DNA from 2 places in the Shewanella sp. 125m-1 genome. Region 2 is predicted to be linked to the other one. Evidence: predicted binding sites of a transcription regulator. Region 2 holds the regulator's gene; the other holds the start of a gene.

Region 1 (6,200 bases), on a different contig from region 2:
TCGCTAACTGCTCTAGACTTTCAAAGCCATGTGCAGCAAACAAACCAATATGAGATGCCGTGCTGGCAAAAACACCCACGCCATCAAGATGCGGCTGTTCATCACACCAACTTTGAACAGCTTTTACCAGTAAGCTGCCATAGCCTTTGCCTTGCTCGTTATTTGCTATCGCAATAAATTGCAAAATGCCACATTGATTACTCGGCAAATTATCGATTATTTGATTTTCTTTATGAATAAGTGCCTGAGTCGATTGCCAGCCCGTACTTAACAGCATTTTTAAACGCCAATGCCAATAACGCGCCTCACCTAACGGTATTTGCTGAGTCATGATACAAGCAACACCTACCAATCTTTCTCCAGCAAACATACCAATTAGTGCCTGTTCTTGCTGCCAGATCTCATTAAGTTCTTCTCGAATCGCACCTCGAAGTTTTTGTTCGTACTGCGCTTTATCGCCATTAAATAAAGCTTCTAAAAAGAAAGGGTCATCATGATAGGCGTTATATAGAATAGAGGCTGCAATGCGTAAATCTTCAGCGGTTAAGTAAACTGCGCGGCATTCTTCCATGGTTTGATTTTCCATTGTTATTTTCCTTGTTCTCCATCACACAACTCCAATGTAGCAAGCCCTTAGAAAAGTGCAATTAATAATCAATTCCAAAGCGCAATGTCAAAAAATGAGTGACGGTTTTGCCGATAAATCGCTTTATCGTCCATACTGAGATAAAGCGAGAAATCATTAACGCAAGGTAAAATATGTTATGGATACCACCCCACAAGATCTCACCCAGCTCTTTTTACAAATGGGTTTAGAAAGTCATGAAGAAGCCATTGAAAAGTTCATTGCTGAACATGGATTAGCAGCTGACGTACGGCTACATGAAGCGCCGTTTTGGACTGCTTCACAGAAACATTTTTTAGTTGAATCGTTTAATGAAGATGCCCAGTGGACTGAAATAATCGACCAGCTGGACACCCTTTTAAGAAAATAAGCCTATTGCGATCTAAATTTTGCTGTAGGCCATTTCTCCCCAGCCTACTACCGCATTATTACTGATCACCACAGGTGTACATTCATCCTTTGTAGTCTTGCCATCACCATGGGTGCGTTGAGTTCGATAAAAAAGCACGTATACCTCTTTATCTTGCTGAATGTATGCTTCATTAAAATCAGCCGTTCCCATTAGCGTCGTTACTTGGTTCTTAGACATACCAAGAGAGATTTTTGACAAATTGTCGCGGTTTTTATCCTGAACCTTTTCCCATGAACCATTCTCTGATCCGCCATCACCAACGTTGACCACGCAGCCAGTTAGCCCTAAGCTTGCAATCCCAAAAAACACTAAACCTAATAAATTATTTTTCACTTTAACTTCCTGTATTAACATTGTTTTAATTTTATTTAAAAAGCAATTAACATGCCAAACACTAAGTTACTGTTTTAACAATACTTTATTAATTTCATCGTTTTAGCTTCGCTAATAGATTAACGAAAATGCTAACGAGTAAGGAATTTGACGAACCATGAGTCCAATAGAACAAGTACTAGCTGCCGCCAAAAGGCTCGATGATGAAGGCAAAGCCGCAACACTGGCACTCATAAAGACTAAACTCGGCAATAGCATAGCAATGCCTATATTGATCCAAGGGTTGCAACAGTTTAAATCCATGAGTACTGAAGACAAAAAAGCCTTGTCGGCGCTGATATCCACTGCAAAGGAAAGCGATGACAACGCCGCATTAAGTCACTCAGAGCAAGCAAATAAAATCACTCAACTTGAGCAAGAGTTTAGCCTGTTAAAAGGTGAGTTCAGTGTTCTAAAACAGCAGTATAGCGAACTAAAGCAGCAACTTAGTGAAGTTAAAACACACCAAAATACCAGTGAAGGAAACAATATCTAATGCATGTGATTGAGTTACGATTTGAATGCTTTGATAACACTACAATCACAGCCGCAGAAAAAGCGATTAATGGCTTACTTGAAGCGTATCGCGCTAATGGGCAAATTTTAGGCCGTGAATTTGCCGTCGCCTTTAACGATGGCGAATTTAAAGTCAGGCTGCTAACGCCAGAGAAAAGTAGCTTATCTAAGCGCTTCAACAGCCCATGGGTTGAAACAGCACTCAGTGAACTGACCGAAGCCAAGCTATTAGCCCCACGAGAGAAGTATATCGGCCAGGACATTAATTCTGAGGTCTCAAGTCAAGAGACTCCTAGCTGGCAGCTGTTATATACCAGTTATGTGCATATGTGCTCACCGCTTCGAAACGGCGATACCCTGCAGCCTATCCCGTTATATCAAATCCCAGCGACAGCCAATGGCGACCATAAACGCCTGATCCGTTGGCAAACTGAATGGCAAGCCTGTGATGAGCTGCAAATGGCTGCTGCAACCAAGGCTGAGTTTGCAGCGCTTGAAGAGTTAACTAGCCACCAAAGTGACCTCTTTAGACGTGGCTGGGATCTACGGGGCAGAGTTGAATACCTAACCCAAATTCCAACTTATTATTACTTGTACCGCGTTGGCGGTGAAAGCCTTGCCGTTGAAAAGCAGCGCCCCTGCCCTAAGTGTGGTAGCAAAGACTGGTTACTCGATGAGCCATTATTAGATATGTTTCATTTTCGCTGCGAGACCTGCCGCATCGTGTCTAATATCTCTTGGGATCACTTATAAAGCTCGATAGCTTTCCTAAAAAAATAGCTTTGCTATAAATTTCCCCATAAAAAAATGGCTCAATTAATATTGAGCCATTTTTCTTTATACAATGAATAAATCGATTACTTGCCGCGTAGATTGCGCCACATTAATTTCATACGCTGCCAAATACCTGGGTGATCGAGCTCTGGCATAGACTCTTCAATCAGCTTTACTGGCGGCGTCACTCTGGGCGTTAATTGCTCAATAAATTCATTCAACGACTTAGCAAGCATAGTACTCTGCGCTTCACCTGGGATCTCAATCCACACACTGCCGTCGGCATTATTCACCGTCAGCATGTTATCAGCTTCATCGAGAACGCCAATAAACCAAGTTTGCTCTTGCTTAAGCTTCTTCTTCATCATTAAGTGACCAATGATATTTTGCTGCAAGTATTCAAAGTCTGTTTGATTCCAAACTTGAATAAGCTCACCAGTGCCCCACTTTGAGTCAAAAAACAGCGGCGCAGAAAAGTGACGGCCATAAAAAGCATTAATTTCAGGGGTCAAGCTAAGCTCTAGTGCTGTTTCAACATTATCAAACTGACCAGGCTCGTCTCTGATCACAGCTTGCCAAAAAACCGCTTCATCGGCATCAGGTTCACTCGTAATGCAGTCAGACTCTTGCTGCTGGGCGTAATATCGAGGCTGCTCACCAAGCTTTTCTACATAGGCTTGTTGATATTTAGATAAAAAAAGATCTAAAGCGGGTAAAGAAGACACTTAAGCCAGTTCCAAAATCAGTTATAATAGGGGTCTATTTTGACATGGAAACCGTATTGATGACACAACATCATGATCCCTATAGTAACGCACCCGAACTTTCAGAATTAACGCTTGGAAAGTCGACAGGTTATCAAGAGCAGTATGATGCATCTTTACTTCAAGGCGTGCCGCGTAAGTTAAACCGTGATGCTATTGGCCTGACTCAAGAATTGCCGTTTCATGGCAGTGATATTTGGACTGGCTATGAGCTTTCCTGGTTAAATGCGAAAGGCAAGCCTATGGTGGCTATTGCTGAGTTTAGTCTCAGTTTTGATAGTAAGAATCTTATCGAGTCTAAATCGTTCAAGCTGTATTTAAACAGCTATAACCAGACTCGATTCGATAGCCTGCAAGCGGTACAAGAGCGCTTAACCCAAGATTTATGCGCCTGCGCCGATGGCGAAGTCACTGTTAAAGTTATCGAGCCGAAACAGTTTAGCCACCAGCGCATTGTAGAGCTACCGGGTACCTGTATCGATGATCTAGATATTGAAGTTGATGACTATAGCTTCAACCCTGACTACTTAGTTGACAGCGTCGATAGTAAAGCGATTGTCGCAGAGACCTTGACATCAAACTTGTTAAAATCAAACTGCCTAATCACTTCACAGCCAGACTGGGGCACAGTGATGATCCGCTATCAAGGGCCAAAGATTGACCGTGAGAAGTTACTTAGATATCTCATCTCATTTAGACAGCATAATGAGTTTCACGAGCAATGTGTTGAGCGAATTTTCGTTGATCTCAAACGTTTCTGCCAATGTGCGAAACTAACCGTTTACGCCCGTTACACTCGCCGTGGTGGTTTAGATATCAATCCGTATCGCAGCGACTTTGAACATCCGGCAGAGAACCAACGTCTAGCCAGACAGTAAGTATCTCGGCTTTAAAAATGCCTGTACAGCATGAGCTGACAGGCATTTTTTACACCCATACCAACCAGTATAATAAAGTGATCTACCTAGAGTGTTTTTTGGCTAACTCATTCAGGCAAAGAGATGGTGGAATGCTTGTTCCCGTATGAAATCAATCAACACAGAAGTAAAAAGCCCCCGTCCCTCAAGCCAGTCCTCTAAGTTCAATGGCTAAATTTAACGTATCCCTAAGCCAGATATTCGCCGGACTTAGCTGCAATTTGTGACTCCATACCATGTAATACTCGATAGGCTCCACATCAAAGGGCAACTCAAATACCTGTAACCCTAACAAGGCTGCATATTCATCAGTATAGGATTTAGAGGCGATAGCTAGTGCATCACTTTTAGAGGCCACTGCCATCATACTTAAAATCGATGATTGCTCACTGTGCATCTGTCTAGCCGGTAAAACATGTTTAGTCAGCAGTTCGGCAACACTTAAGTTATAGCGGCGCATTTTAAAAATAATATGCTTTTCACTAAAATATTGATCCTGGGTCATTGTGCCATTGATCCGTGGGTGATCTTTTCTTGCCACACACACCAATTTATCCTGCATCACCTTCTGACTTTTAAACGATGTCGACTCGGGTAGCCAGATATCCAGTGCTAAGTCGATTTTCTCTAGCTGCAGATCCATCTGCAACTCTTCCTCTATTAACGGCGGTTCACGAAATACAATATTGATTGAAAGGCCATGTAAGACTTGCTCAACCAAGCCTTGCAGAAGTTGTATCGCCGACTCGCTCGCATACACATAAAAGGTACGCTCGCTTGAGTGGGCATCAAATGCTTCAAAACTCGTCGCCACCTGTTCAATCGTTGACATTGCTGGTGCTAATTGTTGATACAGATTCATCGCACTGGCGGTGGGTTTCACTCCTCTTCCCACCCGAATGAACAACGCCTCTCCGACTATTATTTTTAACCGGGCTATGGCGTTACTCACTGAGGACTGCGTCAAGTCGAGCTCCTCTGCAGCCTGGCTAAATGATGACGTTCGATATACGGCAGTAAAAACCCGAAATAGATTAAGATCGAATGCTTTTTGCTGTGACATAAGACACTCTCGCTCCCATAAAAGATTAACCCAACATATTACATCCAAGCCTATCGGATCTTGATAGACCGATTCACAGAGCCTAATCACAGGCCCTAATCACAGAGCCGAATCAAACTATGTCATTAACTCAAATCTTCAACATTGCAGGGTGAAAATAAAGTCCAACGCTTTAGTAAACCATGATTAGTCGTCACAAACATAGAGGGCCCACTCATTCATATTATAAATACTAAGTTCTAAGTTAGCGCTAATTATTAATCCTTCCAAGATCAATATACTGGCCTCAATCAAGCAAAAGTCTCGTTACAGCATCACAAGTTAATGCCAGCACAGAGACTTAACACTTTGAACCTATTCAATCTTAAAAGGGTATCCTATGAAACAGACACTACTTGCTATCTCAATCGTCTCTATTTTCTCGTTCAATGCTGCCGCAGCCCAGCACGAACATGATCACATAACAGTGCATTATCAAGGTAAAGATGCGACTAAACACACTATCGCCCACAATCAGGCCGTAGCGGACACCCTTAATTTTACCGATACTCGCGCTTTCGAGCAGTCCTCAAAAAACCTCGTAGCCAAATTTGATAAAGCCACAGCCGACATTCTCAGAGCTGAATTTGCCTTTATCAGCGACAAGACTCCCGACTCAGTGAACCCATCACTCTATCGCCAAGCCCAGCTCAATATGGTACCGAATGGTTTATACAAGGTTAGCGATGGGATCTACCAAGTTCGCGGGACTGATTTA
Region 2 (13,354 bases):
AATCGTTGAAGACAGGTTTACCGCTCTAGGCGTTACCCACATCTACCAAGGTGTCGATAACAAGTTAGCCCCCTATAATGAACTGCTATCACTTTATAATGTTAGCCCTGAAGAGGTCGCTTATATTGGTGATGACATGGTGGACTTGCCCGTTATGCAGCAGGTTGGTCTTTCCGTTTGTGTGGCCGATGGTCACCCATATGTAAAACAACATGCAAAAATGACCACCCATATTAAAGGCGGCCACGGCGCCCTACGCGAACTCACTGATTTACTACTATTAAGCCAAGACAAGTTTGACTCAGCTCATGGGATGAGTATATGAACCGCGTCACCCTTGCGATAATCGCACTTTTTGGCACTGCACTTTTGCTCTATTGGCAAGTTCAGTCTAAAAAAAGCGAGCAGGAGCTGAATATCGATACAAGTCAGCGACCCGACTATATTATCGATGATCTACGTAGCATCGAATATAACGAGTTAGGCTTCATCAATAGCGAAGTAACAGCGAAACACATGGAACACTTTGATAGCGTCAATATGACCTATTTTACTGAGCCTGTTTATCTCATTTACCCTGATGATGGCCTAGCCGAATGGCGACTTAAAAGTGATAAAGGCAGCCTGAATAAAGTCACTGGCAAGGTAACGCTAGAAAACAATGTTATTATCGACTCGATTAGCCCAGAAGAGCCGATACAGACGTTAAGCACCAGCTATTTAGATCTTGATTTGAATACTATGATCATGACGTCAGATGAAATTATCCACGTCACTGGCAACGAATTCGTCATTCAAGGTGTAGGCTTATATGCCGACCTGAATGCCCAGAGCGTAAAACTAATCAGCCAAGTAGAAGGTATCTACGAAGCTCAGTAACGCCAACATATTGAACAATTTTACACTCATACTAGCTAAAGAAAACGCTTTAGCTGAGTAGAAGGACGCTATGAAATACAATCAATCTATCCTTGCAGGCCTATTTTGTCTGCTCAGTTTCAGCTCTGTTGCTAAAGTTGATGACCTGATGCAAGAGGTGAAAATTGCGGCCGCTAGCCAAGAAGCTGATATCAAGAATAATCAGGTTATCTTTTTTGGGCCTGTCGAAGTCACTCAGGGCACAATCAAGATGAATGCCGATAAGCTACGGGTTTTCTCAAAAGAAGATAAGAGCGGTAAAACGCTTGTGGCGACTGGTAACCCAGCCACTTACACCCAAATAATGGATGATGGACGCCCGGCAACGGCTAGCGCAAAAGAGATCCGCTACGAACTTGCTACGCGCACACTCACCTTAGTCGGCGAAGCCACCCTAGCGCAAGACGGTAGCCAGGTCACAGGTAACCGCATTAAATACAACATCAGTTTGCAACAGCTTATTGCAGAAAGTACTGGCAAGGGCGATGACAGAGTTATCACCATTATTCAGCCTGAAACCTATCAGGAAGAGAAACCAGAATCGCCAGCGAAAAAGCAGGAACAGCAATGAACCAAATCACCTTAAAAGCGGTCAATCTTGCTAAGAGCTATAAAAATCGTGCCGTCGTACAAGATGTTAGCTTAACCGTAAAGACAGGTCAGATTGTTGGTTTGCTTGGCCCAAACGGTGCAGGTAAAACAACGACATTCTACATGGTGGTTGGCCTAGTACAGAGTGATAAGGGTAAGATCTTTATTGATGATGACGATCTTACGCTCGATCCTATGCATTTACGCGCCCGTAAAGGTATCGGTTACCTACCTCAGGAAGCCAGTATTTTTAGAAAGCTGTCAGTACGTGACAACATCATGGCCGTCTTACAGACTCGTCATGACATCAATAACGAGCAACGTGAAGAACAACTTGAGCATCTACTCGAAGAGTTTCATATCACTCACATTCGTGACAGCCAAGGTATGGCATTGTCTGGAGGCGAACGCCGCCGGGTAGAAATTGCTCGGGCACTCGCAGCTAATCCAAAGTTTATCTTGTTAGATGAGCCGTTCGCGGGTGTTGACCCCATTTCAGTTATCGATATTAAAAAAATTATTGAACAACTTAAGAGTCGCGGTCTGGGCGTACTGATCACCGATCATAATGTTCGCGAAACTTTGGACGTTTGTGAGCGTGCTTACATAGTAAGCCACGGAAATCTGATTGCTGAAGGTACACCTGCCGAAATCTTGGACAACCAACAGGTTCGAGCGGTGTACTTAGGTGAACAATTCAGGCTATAGTTAATTCACAGTATGGAAGCTGAAAAACTCAATATGGAATTATTTCCAAAAAAAATCAACGTGTTGAGTTTTTGAGCAACCTTCGCCAGTTCAACGAGCTTTAACGTTTAACTACAGTGTAGGGAATAGCGGTAAAATGAAAGCGTCACTCCAGCTCAAAATGGGTCAACAGCTCACTATGACTCCCCAGTTACAACAGGCCATTCGCCTGTTACAACTGTCTTCTTTAGAGCTGCAACAAGAGATCCAACAAGCATTAGATTCTAATCCGTTACTGGAGCTAGATGAAGAGCAGTCAGATGGCGATATGATCAACGATGAAGATCACTCTGTAAATGACTCTAATAGTGAACTCACCCAAGATAGCGCAAGCGTTGACACCTCCGAAGCCCTCACCCAAGATTCCATGCCCGATGACCTGCCTATGGATACCACTTGGGATGAAGTCTACACCGTTTCCTCTAATGCTAGCTCAGGCGTAAGTCGTGAAGATGACATGCCATTCCAAGGCGAGACTAGCGAAGGCTTATATGAGCATCTTGAGTGGCAAAAGAACCTCACCCCATTTTCAGATAACGATCTTGCTATCGCCACCGCGATTATTGATGCGATCGATGAACGAGGTTATTTAACCCAGAGCTGTGACGAAATTCTCGAAGCGATGGGCGATCCTGAAACTGAACTCGATGAAGTCGAAGCCGTTTTAAAACGAATTCAACATTTTGATCCTATCGGTGTTGCCGCCCGCAACTTAAGTGAATGCCTACTTATCCAGCTAGCACAATATGCCGCAGATACACCGCACATTGAAAATGCAAGATTACTGATTAAAGACTATTTAGACCTTATTGCGGGGCGTGATTTTAGGCAGTTAATGCGTAAAACCAAACTCAAAGAGGATGATTTACGTGAGGCGATCACACTGATCCAAACTCTTAACCCAAGACCTGGGCTTGCCATTGCACGCAGTAAAGATGAATACGTCATTCCCGACGTGTCTGTCAGCAAGAAAAAAGGTCGCTGGGTGGTAGAGCTAAATCCTGACTATATGCCTAAGATTAATGTTAATCAGCATTACGCATCAATGGCGCGTAGCACAACGAATCAGGCCGACGGTCAATTTATCCGTGGCCACCTGCAAGAAGCTAAGTGGTTTATAAAGAGCCTGGAAAGCCGCAACGACACCTTATTGAAAGTGACAAACTGTATCGTCAAATTCCAGCAAGGCTTTTTTGAGTTCGGTGAAGAAGCCATGAAACCTATGGTACTCAATGACATTGCCGAAGCTGTTGAAATGCATGAATCTACCATTTCACGTGTTACCACACAGAAGTACATGCACACCCCAAGGGGCATTTTTGAACTAAAATATTTCTTCTCAAGCCATGTGGGTACCGACGATGGCGGAGAATGCTCATCGACAGCAATTAGGGCATTTATTAAGAAATTAGTCGCAGCTGAAAACCAGAGGAAACCGTTAAGCGATAGCAAAATGGCCCAGCTTCTGGCTGAACAAGGGATTAAAGTTGCTAGACGTACGATTGCAAAATATCGAGAAGCGATGCTGATCCCGCCCTCAAACCAACGTAAGAGTTTATAACTCAAAATTAGGCACATGGAGGATCGATAATGCAAATCAACCTGACAGGACATCACATCGAAATCACCGATTCACTACGCGGTTATGTAGAAGAGAAATTTACAAAGCTTGAACGACATTTCGATCAGATCAATAATGTGCACGTTATTTTGAATGTACAAAAAATGCAGCAGATTGCCGAAGCTAAAATTCACCTTAAAAAAGGGGAAGTATTTGCTATTTCGGAACATGCAGATATGTATGCTGCAATAGACTCCCTGATCGATAAACTAGATCGTCAGGTTATTAAACACAAAGAGAAGCTGACTAAACACTAACGATGGAACTAAGTACCATCCTGCAGCCGGAGTGCACTACCTGCGCCACTCCGGGCAGTAAGAAAAAAGTACTGGAGTTAATCAGTGACATTGCCGCTGTCCAGTACCCAACCCTTTCTTCACAAGAGATCTTTGAAAGTCTCTTGGCACGAGAGAAAATGGGTAGCACGGGAATAGGTAATGGTATAGCGATTCCTCATGGAAGGCTGTCGAATATAGAACGTCCAGTTGCAGTATTAGTTAAATGTGAAGTTCCTATCCCATTTGACTCATTCGATAAGCAGCCTGTCGATATTCTATTTGCTTTATTGGTGCCATCTGATCAGTGTGAGCAACATTTAGCAACACTGTCTTGTATGGCTGAAAAACTCAACGATAAAGCGGTGGTTAAGCAGTTGAGAAAGACCAGCAATGAATCAGAACTATACCAAGTCATTACCCAATAGCTAACTACTCAGGTCTTTAAGTTATTTATTTTTTTACACAAAAGGTAAATGATTTAAAGACCTAAGTAATTATTACAGCAATATTATTTATTCTTATTCACCCGCTCAACTTCTTGCTTTCAGCCTTAAAAAAGTTAATCTATACACTTACACAATATAACCACAAAAATCATACATTTTGTTTAATGTCTATCAGGTAATCATACGATGAAGCTTGTTTTAGTCTCAGGTCGCTCCGGTTCAGGTAAGTCCGTTCTATTAAGAATGCTAGAAGATCTCGGCTATTATTGTGTCGATAACCTGCCCTTGCCAATGATGGGGACCTTACTCAAAGAGCTATCGGGTAACACTAAGCTTGTCGCCATCAGTGTCGATATTCGTAACCTGCCAGAAAAGAAAGATGAGCTGGTTAAGCACCTCACTTTTCTGCCTGATGGGGTCGAGTTATTAAGCTTTTTCCTTAACTCAAGCGATGAAGTGCTACTTAAACGTTATAACGAGACCCGTCGTCTGCACCCTTTATCGCACGATAACATTTCGCTTAAAGAGGCCATTGCGCTAGAAGGTCGCTTGTTAGAGCCGCTAGCCAACATTGTCGATCATTATATCGATACCTCAAATCTCAACATTTACGATCTTAATGATCAGGTGCGTGAGATCCTACTTGGCAATCTTGATAAAGAGTTGATGATCAACTTCGAATCGTTTGGTTTTAAACATGGTATGCCAACCGAAGCTGACTTTATGTTTGATGTACGATTTTTGCCAAACCCACATTGGGAGCCCGACCTGCGCCCTATGACTGGGCTCGACCAACCAGTACAAGATTTCTTAAATGAACGCCCAATGGTCAACCTGTTTATTAAACAGATTGAAGATCTACTCGAAACTTGGTTACCCGATCTAGAACGTAACAACCGTAGCTACCTTACCATTGCGATTGGCTGTACCGGTGGCCAACACCGATCGGTTTATATCACTGAGCGCCTTGCTGCTCACTTCAAAGATGGCAAACATAAAATACAAGTCCGCCACCGTGAGCTAAAAAATGCCGACCATTGAACGTGAAGTTACCATCTGCAATAAACTAGGTCTTCACGCTCGCGCTGCCACAAAACTCGTTGTTTTAGCCTCCGAATTTGATGCTGAGATCACCATCATTCAAGGTGAGAAACAAGCCTCTGCTACAAGTGTACTAGGCTTATTGATGTTAGAAACAGGAATGGGAAAAACGGTACAACTCGTTGCAACCGGGACAGACGCCCAAGCAGCGCTCGATGCCATTTGCCAATTAATTGATGCCAGATTTGATGAAGATAATTAATTCGTTATTTTCCTAATGAATTTCCTAGCTACCGCACATAAATACTCTTGAGTTACGTTATGATAAGCGCCTTTAAAACGACCCAGTGAGGGAGCTATGCCGATTGAAGTCTTAGATAATCAAACAACTGACCAACGTCTCAATCAGCTGACTCAAGCATTAGGCAACGGTATGTTTGTCCACGTCCGCAACATGTTGCAGGATATGGCTGCAACGGACATTGCTTTTATTCTCGAATCTTCTCCACCTCGTACTCGTCAAGTGCTATGGCAACTGATTGACCAGGAACACACAGGTGAAATCCTCGACGAACTCGGTGAAGAGCTTAAAGACAGTCTCATTGCTCAGATGAGTCCAGAGCGCGTTGCAAAAGCCGCCGAAAACATGGACACCGATGACTTAGCCTATATTTTGCGAAGCCTGCCTGACAGCATCTTTAAGCAAGTTTTGCAGTCAATGACCAAGCAAGATCGCGTGCGTGTCGAACAAGCGCTGTCATACCCTGACGACACTGCTGGCAGCTTGATGAATACCGATACGGTTACCTTAAGGCCAGACGTCAATATCGACGTGATTTTGCGCTACTTGCGGATCCGCGGTGAACTTCCGCAAGCCACAGACATGCTATATGTGGTCGATAAACAAGACAGCGTGTTAGGTGGTGTACGTATTGCAGATCTGCTGACCTGTGACCCAAACGCCTCAGTACGTGAAATAATGGTGTCGGATCTTGAAGGGATCCCTATTGGCATGTCTGACAGCGAAGTGGCGCAGCTATTTGAACGACATGACTGGGTGTCGGCCCCCGTTATCGACGCTGACAACAAGCTACTTGGCCGTATTACCATCGATGACGTGGTCGACGTTATTCGTGAAGACGCCGAACACTCTATGATGGGCATGGCAGGTATGGACGACGATACTGATACCTTTGGTCCAGTATTAAAAAGTACCTTTCGCCGCTCACTATGGTTAACCGTTAACTTATTCGCGGCATTACTCGCGGCATCAGTCAGTAATATGTTCGAAGGCACGATTGAACAATTTGCCACGATCGCGATTCTGATGACTATTGTTCCCAGTATGGGCGGCGTTGCTGGTAACCAAACTTTAGCTCTGGTTATTCGCGGTATTGCCCTTGGCCAAATCGGTAAAAGCAATTCTCGCTGGTTGATAGGTAAAGAGCTCGCCATTGGCTTCCTCAACGGCTTGCTGTGGTCTGTTCTCGTTTTTGTCGCTGTATGGATATGGAAAGGCGATATCGCCTTGGGAGCCTTGATTGCTGGCGCTATGCTCATCAATATGACGGTAGCGGGTCTTGCAGGGGCAACGATCCCTCTTATGCTAAAGAGGATGAACATAGATCCTGCATTAGCAGGGGGGATGGTATTAACCACTGTCACCGACGTGATTGGCTTATTTGCCTTCCTAGGCTTAGCCACGATTTTCTTACTTAACTAGTTATCAAGTTCGTTATCAAATTAGTTATTAAAGACTAATCAAAAGGCCGCTATTGCGGCCTTTTGATTACAAATCCTATTGCTTTAATGGGGCATCAAAACCGTAGTCAGCGAGGATCATTTGCCCGGGTTCAGAGAGAATATACATCGCCAGTTTCCAGGCATCTTGTTGGGCATCATCGAGTACAATCAAACCATAATTAGCTCCAACACTTAAAGGCTCAGGCAGCTGAACAACTTGCAGATCTTTGACCTCTTTCTGAGCCAGCACCGCATTGGTGCAATAAGTCAAAAACAGATCGGCGCGTTTATTTTCCATCACCCAAGCATAGGTATTACGGCCTTTAGGCGCTTTTGCACTGTTTTCACCACCGGTGAGCTGCAATGCTTTGGCTTCTAGCTTAGCCGTCGCTCCAGCCTGTAAGTGGTCAGCCTTTGCAAATATTTTCCAGGCGTAGTCACCTGAAGGATCGGCTTTGGGCGTTGAGGTACCTAATCGCACGTTAGGATCAAGCATCGCAGCTAGCACACCCTCGCTGTTGATCTTGACACTCGGCTGAGCAATGGCACACATCTGATTGCGCGCAAACATCACTACGCTACTGCCCTTCCCCCCAGCTTGTAATGCTTGTGGGTGCTTCATATTGGCAGAGGCAAACACGTCTGTGTTTTCACCTGACTCTATACGCTTAAGTAATAATCCTGACGGTCCAAAATCAGCATGAACGGTTTGCTCACTCGCTGCCTGATAGGCACTAACAATATCATTCATAGCATTTTTTAAACTGCCTGCCGCTCTCAACTCAATGGGGTTAGCATTAACAGCAAAAGGTAAGCTTAGAAGTGAAACTAGCATCCATTTTTTCATCATTTTTTCCATTATCAATATTCGTTTTTAAATAAAGGCACTCATTTTAAGCAATGACAAATCATCTATAACCAAATAACAATACTTGCCTTTTAGCAAACTATCTTTAGTTGCCAAACCCGAGAGTTCAATCACGGTATCATTAGGCAGACAAGACAAAAAGTCTCATCCCCCCCTCATATTACTGCCGCCATAAATCATAGCAGTCTTAGAGACCGACTTTAGCTCAATTTCATATATTGATAGGAATAAATAACACCGACACGACAGCAGGTTAGGACATAAAAAAAGCCACTCAAGAGTGGCATTAATTCAACGCATTAACGATTGCACGCTATGCGTTTGGCATCGGGCTTAAAATAATCTCTACACGACGATTTTCAGCGCGACCTTGTTTCGTTTGATTCGAAGCAATTGGCTTTGACTCACCCATACCATGTGAAGCAACTCGCTGCGCTGGTACCTTTTGATGAGTTAAGTAGTTCGCCACCTCACTCGCACGCACTTGCGATAACCTTAAGTTATATGACTCGGCGCCAGAACTATCAGTATGGCCCATTACATTTAACTTGGTTTCATCATATTCAAGCGCGACCAACACAACGCTATTTAGCACTTGCTGAGCACGCTGACTTAAGTCCGTTTGATCGACACCAAACGTCACGTCATTTGGCATATTAAGGATAATGTTATCACCGCTACGTGTCACACTGACACCAGATGATTGCAGCTGCTTACGAAGCTCAGCTTCCTGCACATCCATGTAGTAACCAATACCGCCACCTAATGCAGCGCCCGACGCAGCACCGATCAATGCACCTTTACCGCGATCGTTTTTACTTGAAGACGCAACGCCAATCGCCGCACCAGCAATAGCACCAATCAGGGCGCCGTTGGTCGCTTTAGCATTTTGAGATTCGTTGGAATAAGGATTAGTTGTTTGACAACCAGACACCATCATGGCGGCGATAAGGCCACCAGCAAGATAAGAACTACGCTTTACGCTCATTTGAACCACTCCCAACCACTTGTGTGAGTCACAAAAGCGGCCACTTATAAGTTGTATTTGCAAAGCAGTATATAAACCACAGCAAATTAGACAATGGACTCGCTTGTTAAGTGATTCAAAATCGAGCAATTAACACTGAATTAATAGCGTAGCCAATAGCCTCTGCCGTAGCGCAGCTCTGCTGTCCCCCGACATATCTACGCACCAATATAGTGCGCACGCGCACCATTTTTGAGCAAGATTTCGCAGGTTCCATGCATAACAGTAAGCTCGGCAAATTTAACCTTATGAAATGTAATGATTTTAAATATATTGCGGCTTTGGCATATGTTAAGCATATATATTATTGAGTATTCACAGACACTAAAAAAATAATAACAAACTCTGTTTCGTGAGTAACGACAAGGTCAAGCTAGACAACCTTGCCATGGGAACTCCGTCACCACGCTCAAAGACGTCCAAACCACTGATGTTTTAACATTAGAACTTAAAAAGAGAATGCCGATGGATGCTATGAACCTGAACCTTAAAGTTATCAACGAAGTCAAAAATAACGGCCGTTTGTTATCGGACGTTGCTAAAGATTATGGACTGTCGACAAAAACCGTTTATCACATTATTCATGAAAATGAGCGAGGTTCAAAATCAACTTCTTTGCCCATTATGCAACAGACCAAACAGCTCGCTTTACGTATAAAGCAGCTACTCGGTCGTCGTTAAATTAACAGGCTGTACCCTGTTAAAGCAGAGGCGGGAAACACTATTTTTCGCCCCAACGAAATCAAAAAATTAACGCGCTAACTCTATTCAAATAAAATACGCTTAATGTGATTTTCGCCTCTGCACCCCATCATTAATCCATTAGCAACTATTGAAAGGTTGTCAGTCGATAGCCCAGAGACTCATCATCATCTTTGTTTAGCACCATGGTGTAATTCCCCGCTTGACTAAATTGCACAACATCTGACTGATACAATAAAGTTAATGTGTCATTTTCATCTTCAAAAACCACACTAATTTCATAGTCATCAGAAGGTAAGCTAATCACGCCTAGCTCAGTGAACTCGAGTCCTGTAAGCTTGTATTGGGCAGACTCAATCGTCTCGCTTGCTCGTACAAAATAGATCATCAATTCGTCAAAATCAGAGACCAAATTGGCCAAACTAATCTGGTGCTCATAGGCTCTTGGACGATGATCGTGACTGATGGTCATGCCATTGGTTTGGCCCATTTCATCTTCATACAATAAAATGGACTTGCTTTCGTCTTGATTGAAGGTCACCAATAGATTATTTGCAAGAACAGCGTTCGTTGTACTGTCGACAATACTCACGCCATAATCGTTATAGCCAATGTCCTTAAATTCTGTGAGTTGGTTTTGATTCAGATCATAAAGATATTGCGACTCTTCGTTACTCACAATCTGCGCATTGATTGTATGAGTCGCATTTAACCCGTTAAAGAAGCGAAACTCTGCATTAGCATCAATATTTGCATGCGTTTCAGGCGTCCCTGTAGAATCAACATTATCGACCGTCAGCTTAGGAACCCCAGGGCCAAAGCTATTGCGAATAATTAATTTATACACAGTGTTAGCATTCAGTTCGAGTGTCGCGGTGGTATAAATTGGTACTGTTTCCCCGCTTTTAGTGAGGTAGAGTACATATTCTCCGGTATCGTACATCTGCTCAGTGGTGTGCTCTTTGTAATTAAGAGAATCAAGCATTACTGCTGAGCCAAACTCCTCACCTTGTTTGGCAAAATACAGATCAAAACTGGGCTCTCCCATCGCAGCATGTGCAACTAACACCTGCATCTTACTGTAATCACCACTTTCATCATCATTAAGCTCATCCATTTCGCTACGGTTATAGTTAATATCGACAAACTCGGGCTCGCTATAATCTCCAACTAGCATAAAAAGATGGTTTTCAGTGTTACCCAACTCAACAATCGACTGATAGAGGGATTGCTCATCATTTGTCGCATCAAACCCTGTAATTTCTAACTCTACGTTCCCCGTCAGATACTCATATCTAGGCATAGTATCGGCGTATTCAACGTCGGAGTATGGATAGTCATCCAATACTAACCTTGTCGCAGTGCTATTTGGCGAAGCATTATAATATTGGATATAACTACTGTTGCTGCTTGATTCATTATCATCAGAGCTACAGCCTGCCATGCTTAGCAATACTAATGACAAACCAGCGCCTGCCCACCGTGTAAATTTCATTTATCTTCCTTAACTAATTAGCAATAAGTGCGTTACTTATGACACTCAAAATACGTCAAGAACTGTCAGATTGTGAAATGAACAGCAAGGCTTTGAATAGCTTTGTAAACTTGTGTGAGTTTTCGAAAATATGCCTGTAAAACGGCAAGATTGAACAGATAAATGGTCAGGAAACGCATTTCAGAAACAAAAAAGCAGCCTTACTAAAGCCGCTTATTTATGGGGTAAATATCAATCGGACGAGCTAACTTGCCAATAACACTCTAAATTGATTCGCGAGTTTCTTATCGTCTTGTCGACCATATTTGATCAACAGATCCTCTCGACCATCACCGTTAAGATCTTCTGTCTTTAACATGCCACCTTCGACAGGGAGTTTAAGCTCATGCTTTTGTGCGTCACGGCTAAACAAGCTATCACCGCGCTGGCCTAAATAGACTTTCAAGGTCGACTCATCATCAGACAGCAACAGATCTTTTAAACCATCACCATTGAGATCGGCCAGCTTCACCACTGGGCTACCGGTTTGTCCCGAGCTCAAACTAAAATTAAGCTCTACCTCTTTAGTGACGTTTGAGTCATCACTAAAACGACCATTCGCGTCCATCTTAAACAGATGAACATCTTGGTCTATACTGCCCGACAGTAATGCGCCGATAATTTGCGACACTCCAATATCGAAGCCAGCAACCATCACTTCATCTTTATCGTCATTATCGATATCGATAAACTCCAAGCCCGTTAATGTCCCCTCAGCCCTAACAACACTGCTAGCCACCTTCGGGAAAGCTAACTTTCCTTGCTTGTTTTCCCCCAGATAGATCTCATAATCGTTAACTCTATCGAACACGCCGCTGCTCTTGGTATAACGGATCACCATATCGGTGATACCGTCATTATTGAGATCTTTAAGCTCTTCGACTTTGCGGTACACCAGCTCACTTTGATCTAATTGCTCTCCATAAGCATCACGCTTATTCCACCAGTCAATTCCGCTGATAGGCTGGCTCACCGAAATAAACTCAGCAATAGGATCAAAGCCCCGAACACCTTCTGAAGTATTTCTACGTTCTAGGCTTTGAGCTTCGACTTGAGTTTCATTTTTGGCTTGAATTCTCGCTTGAGCTTTGCTTTGAACGCTGCTTTGAATTTTGACTTTAGCTTGAGCATTGGCTTGAGTTTCTATGCCAGCTTGAGTCTGCTTATAAACTTCCAGCTCCCCCTCACCAATTTTGACGATATCGACCAAACCATCGAGATCAATATCACTGACATAAAGTGTAGACTGAGTATAAGTCGCGCCATCATCAAACAAACGAGACTGAGGTTTAATCGGCAGAGTTTGGCGCACAAAACCTTGTTCTGCGGCCAAGAAAAGATGTACTTGATTAAAATCATGGATCAAGATGTCATCGCGTTGATCGCCATTGAGATCCTGAATAAACTCGCCACGACTAATAAAATCGGGCCGATCTTTAAATGACAGAGAATCGATGTTAGCCACAGCTTCAATCTGCAATTGTCCGACACGATCATTATTAACCAATACTTGCAGCTTATCTTGAGAAAGAAAATATAGCTGCTGCAGTTCACCAGCCTGATACTGCGTGATATCAAAACTGTGCAGCATTTGAGGCAACTCAAGCTTAAAGGCCAGCGTATATTGACCCTGTTCGAGTTTATAGATAGCCATCCAGCGATGGCTCAAGCCATCAACGCCAAATGCAACTAACTCTTTACCCGGTTGCGATAACAGGTCGGCAGCGATAATCGGGTGAGTTAACTCAAAAGGCGCGTTAATGGTAGATTCGGTAAAGCTCAACGTCGAATTAGCACTAACATTGAATGATAAGCAGCCCCCGAACAAAGCCGAGGCC

Evidence for each region. The regulator sigma-54, encoded in region 2, starts transcription at its own class of promoters, with help from an activator protein. The targets are predictions, from matches to a motif close to GTTGGCACGNNNNTNGNNT.
Region 1: the regulator sigma-54 is predicted to act here: its motif matches at 1,411-1,429, upstream of ACVBIK_RS08125 (DUF3192 domain-containing protein).

What each region holds. Positions count from the first base shown of each region.
Region 1 is NZ_JBRILT010000013.1:10,340-16,539, forward strand. It holds gene ACVBIK_RS08115 (GNAT family N-acetyltransferase) at 1-586, opposite strand, end outside; gene ACVBIK_RS08120 (DUF2789 domain-containing protein) at 765-995, shown strand; gene ACVBIK_RS08125 (DUF3192 domain-containing protein) at 1,008-1,391, opposite strand; gene ACVBIK_RS08130 (hypothetical protein) at 1,528-1,905, shown strand; gene ACVBIK_RS08135 (Zn-ribbon-containing protein) at 1,905-2,678, shown strand; gene syd (SecY-interacting protein) at 2,783-3,424, opposite strand; gene queF (NADPH-dependent 7-cyano-7-deazaguanine reductase QueF) at 3,484-4,341, shown strand; gene ACVBIK_RS08150 (LysR family transcriptional regulator) at 4,526-5,443, opposite strand; gene ACVBIK_RS08155 (alkyl/aryl-sulfatase) at 5,823-6,200, shown strand, end outside.
Region 2 is NZ_JBRILT010000010.1:11,781-25,134, forward strand. It holds gene kdsC (3-deoxy-manno-octulosonate-8-phosphatase KdsC) at 1-325, shown strand, start outside; gene lptC (LPS export ABC transporter periplasmic protein LptC) at 322-879, shown strand; gene lptA (lipopolysaccharide transport periplasmic protein LptA) at 950-1,489, shown strand; gene lptB (LPS export ABC transporter ATP-binding protein) at 1,486-2,217, shown strand; gene ACVBIK_RS06820 (RNA polymerase factor sigma-54) at 2,354-3,817, shown strand; gene hpf (ribosome hibernation promoting factor) at 3,847-4,134, shown strand; gene ptsN (PTS IIA-like nitrogen regulatory protein PtsN) at 4,137-4,580, shown strand; gene rapZ (RNase adapter RapZ) at 4,788-5,642, shown strand; gene ACVBIK_RS06840 (HPr family phosphocarrier protein) at 5,629-5,904, shown strand; gene mgtE (magnesium transporter) at 6,001-7,365, shown strand; gene ACVBIK_RS06850 (molybdate ABC transporter substrate-binding protein) at 7,441-8,232, opposite strand; gene ACVBIK_RS06855 (OmpA family protein) at 8,567-9,241, opposite strand; gene ACVBIK_RS06860 (transposase) at 9,746-9,961, shown strand; gene ACVBIK_RS06865 (hypothetical protein) at 10,110-11,477, opposite strand; gene ACVBIK_RS06870 (FG-GAP repeat domain-containing protein) at 11,722-13,354, opposite strand, start outside.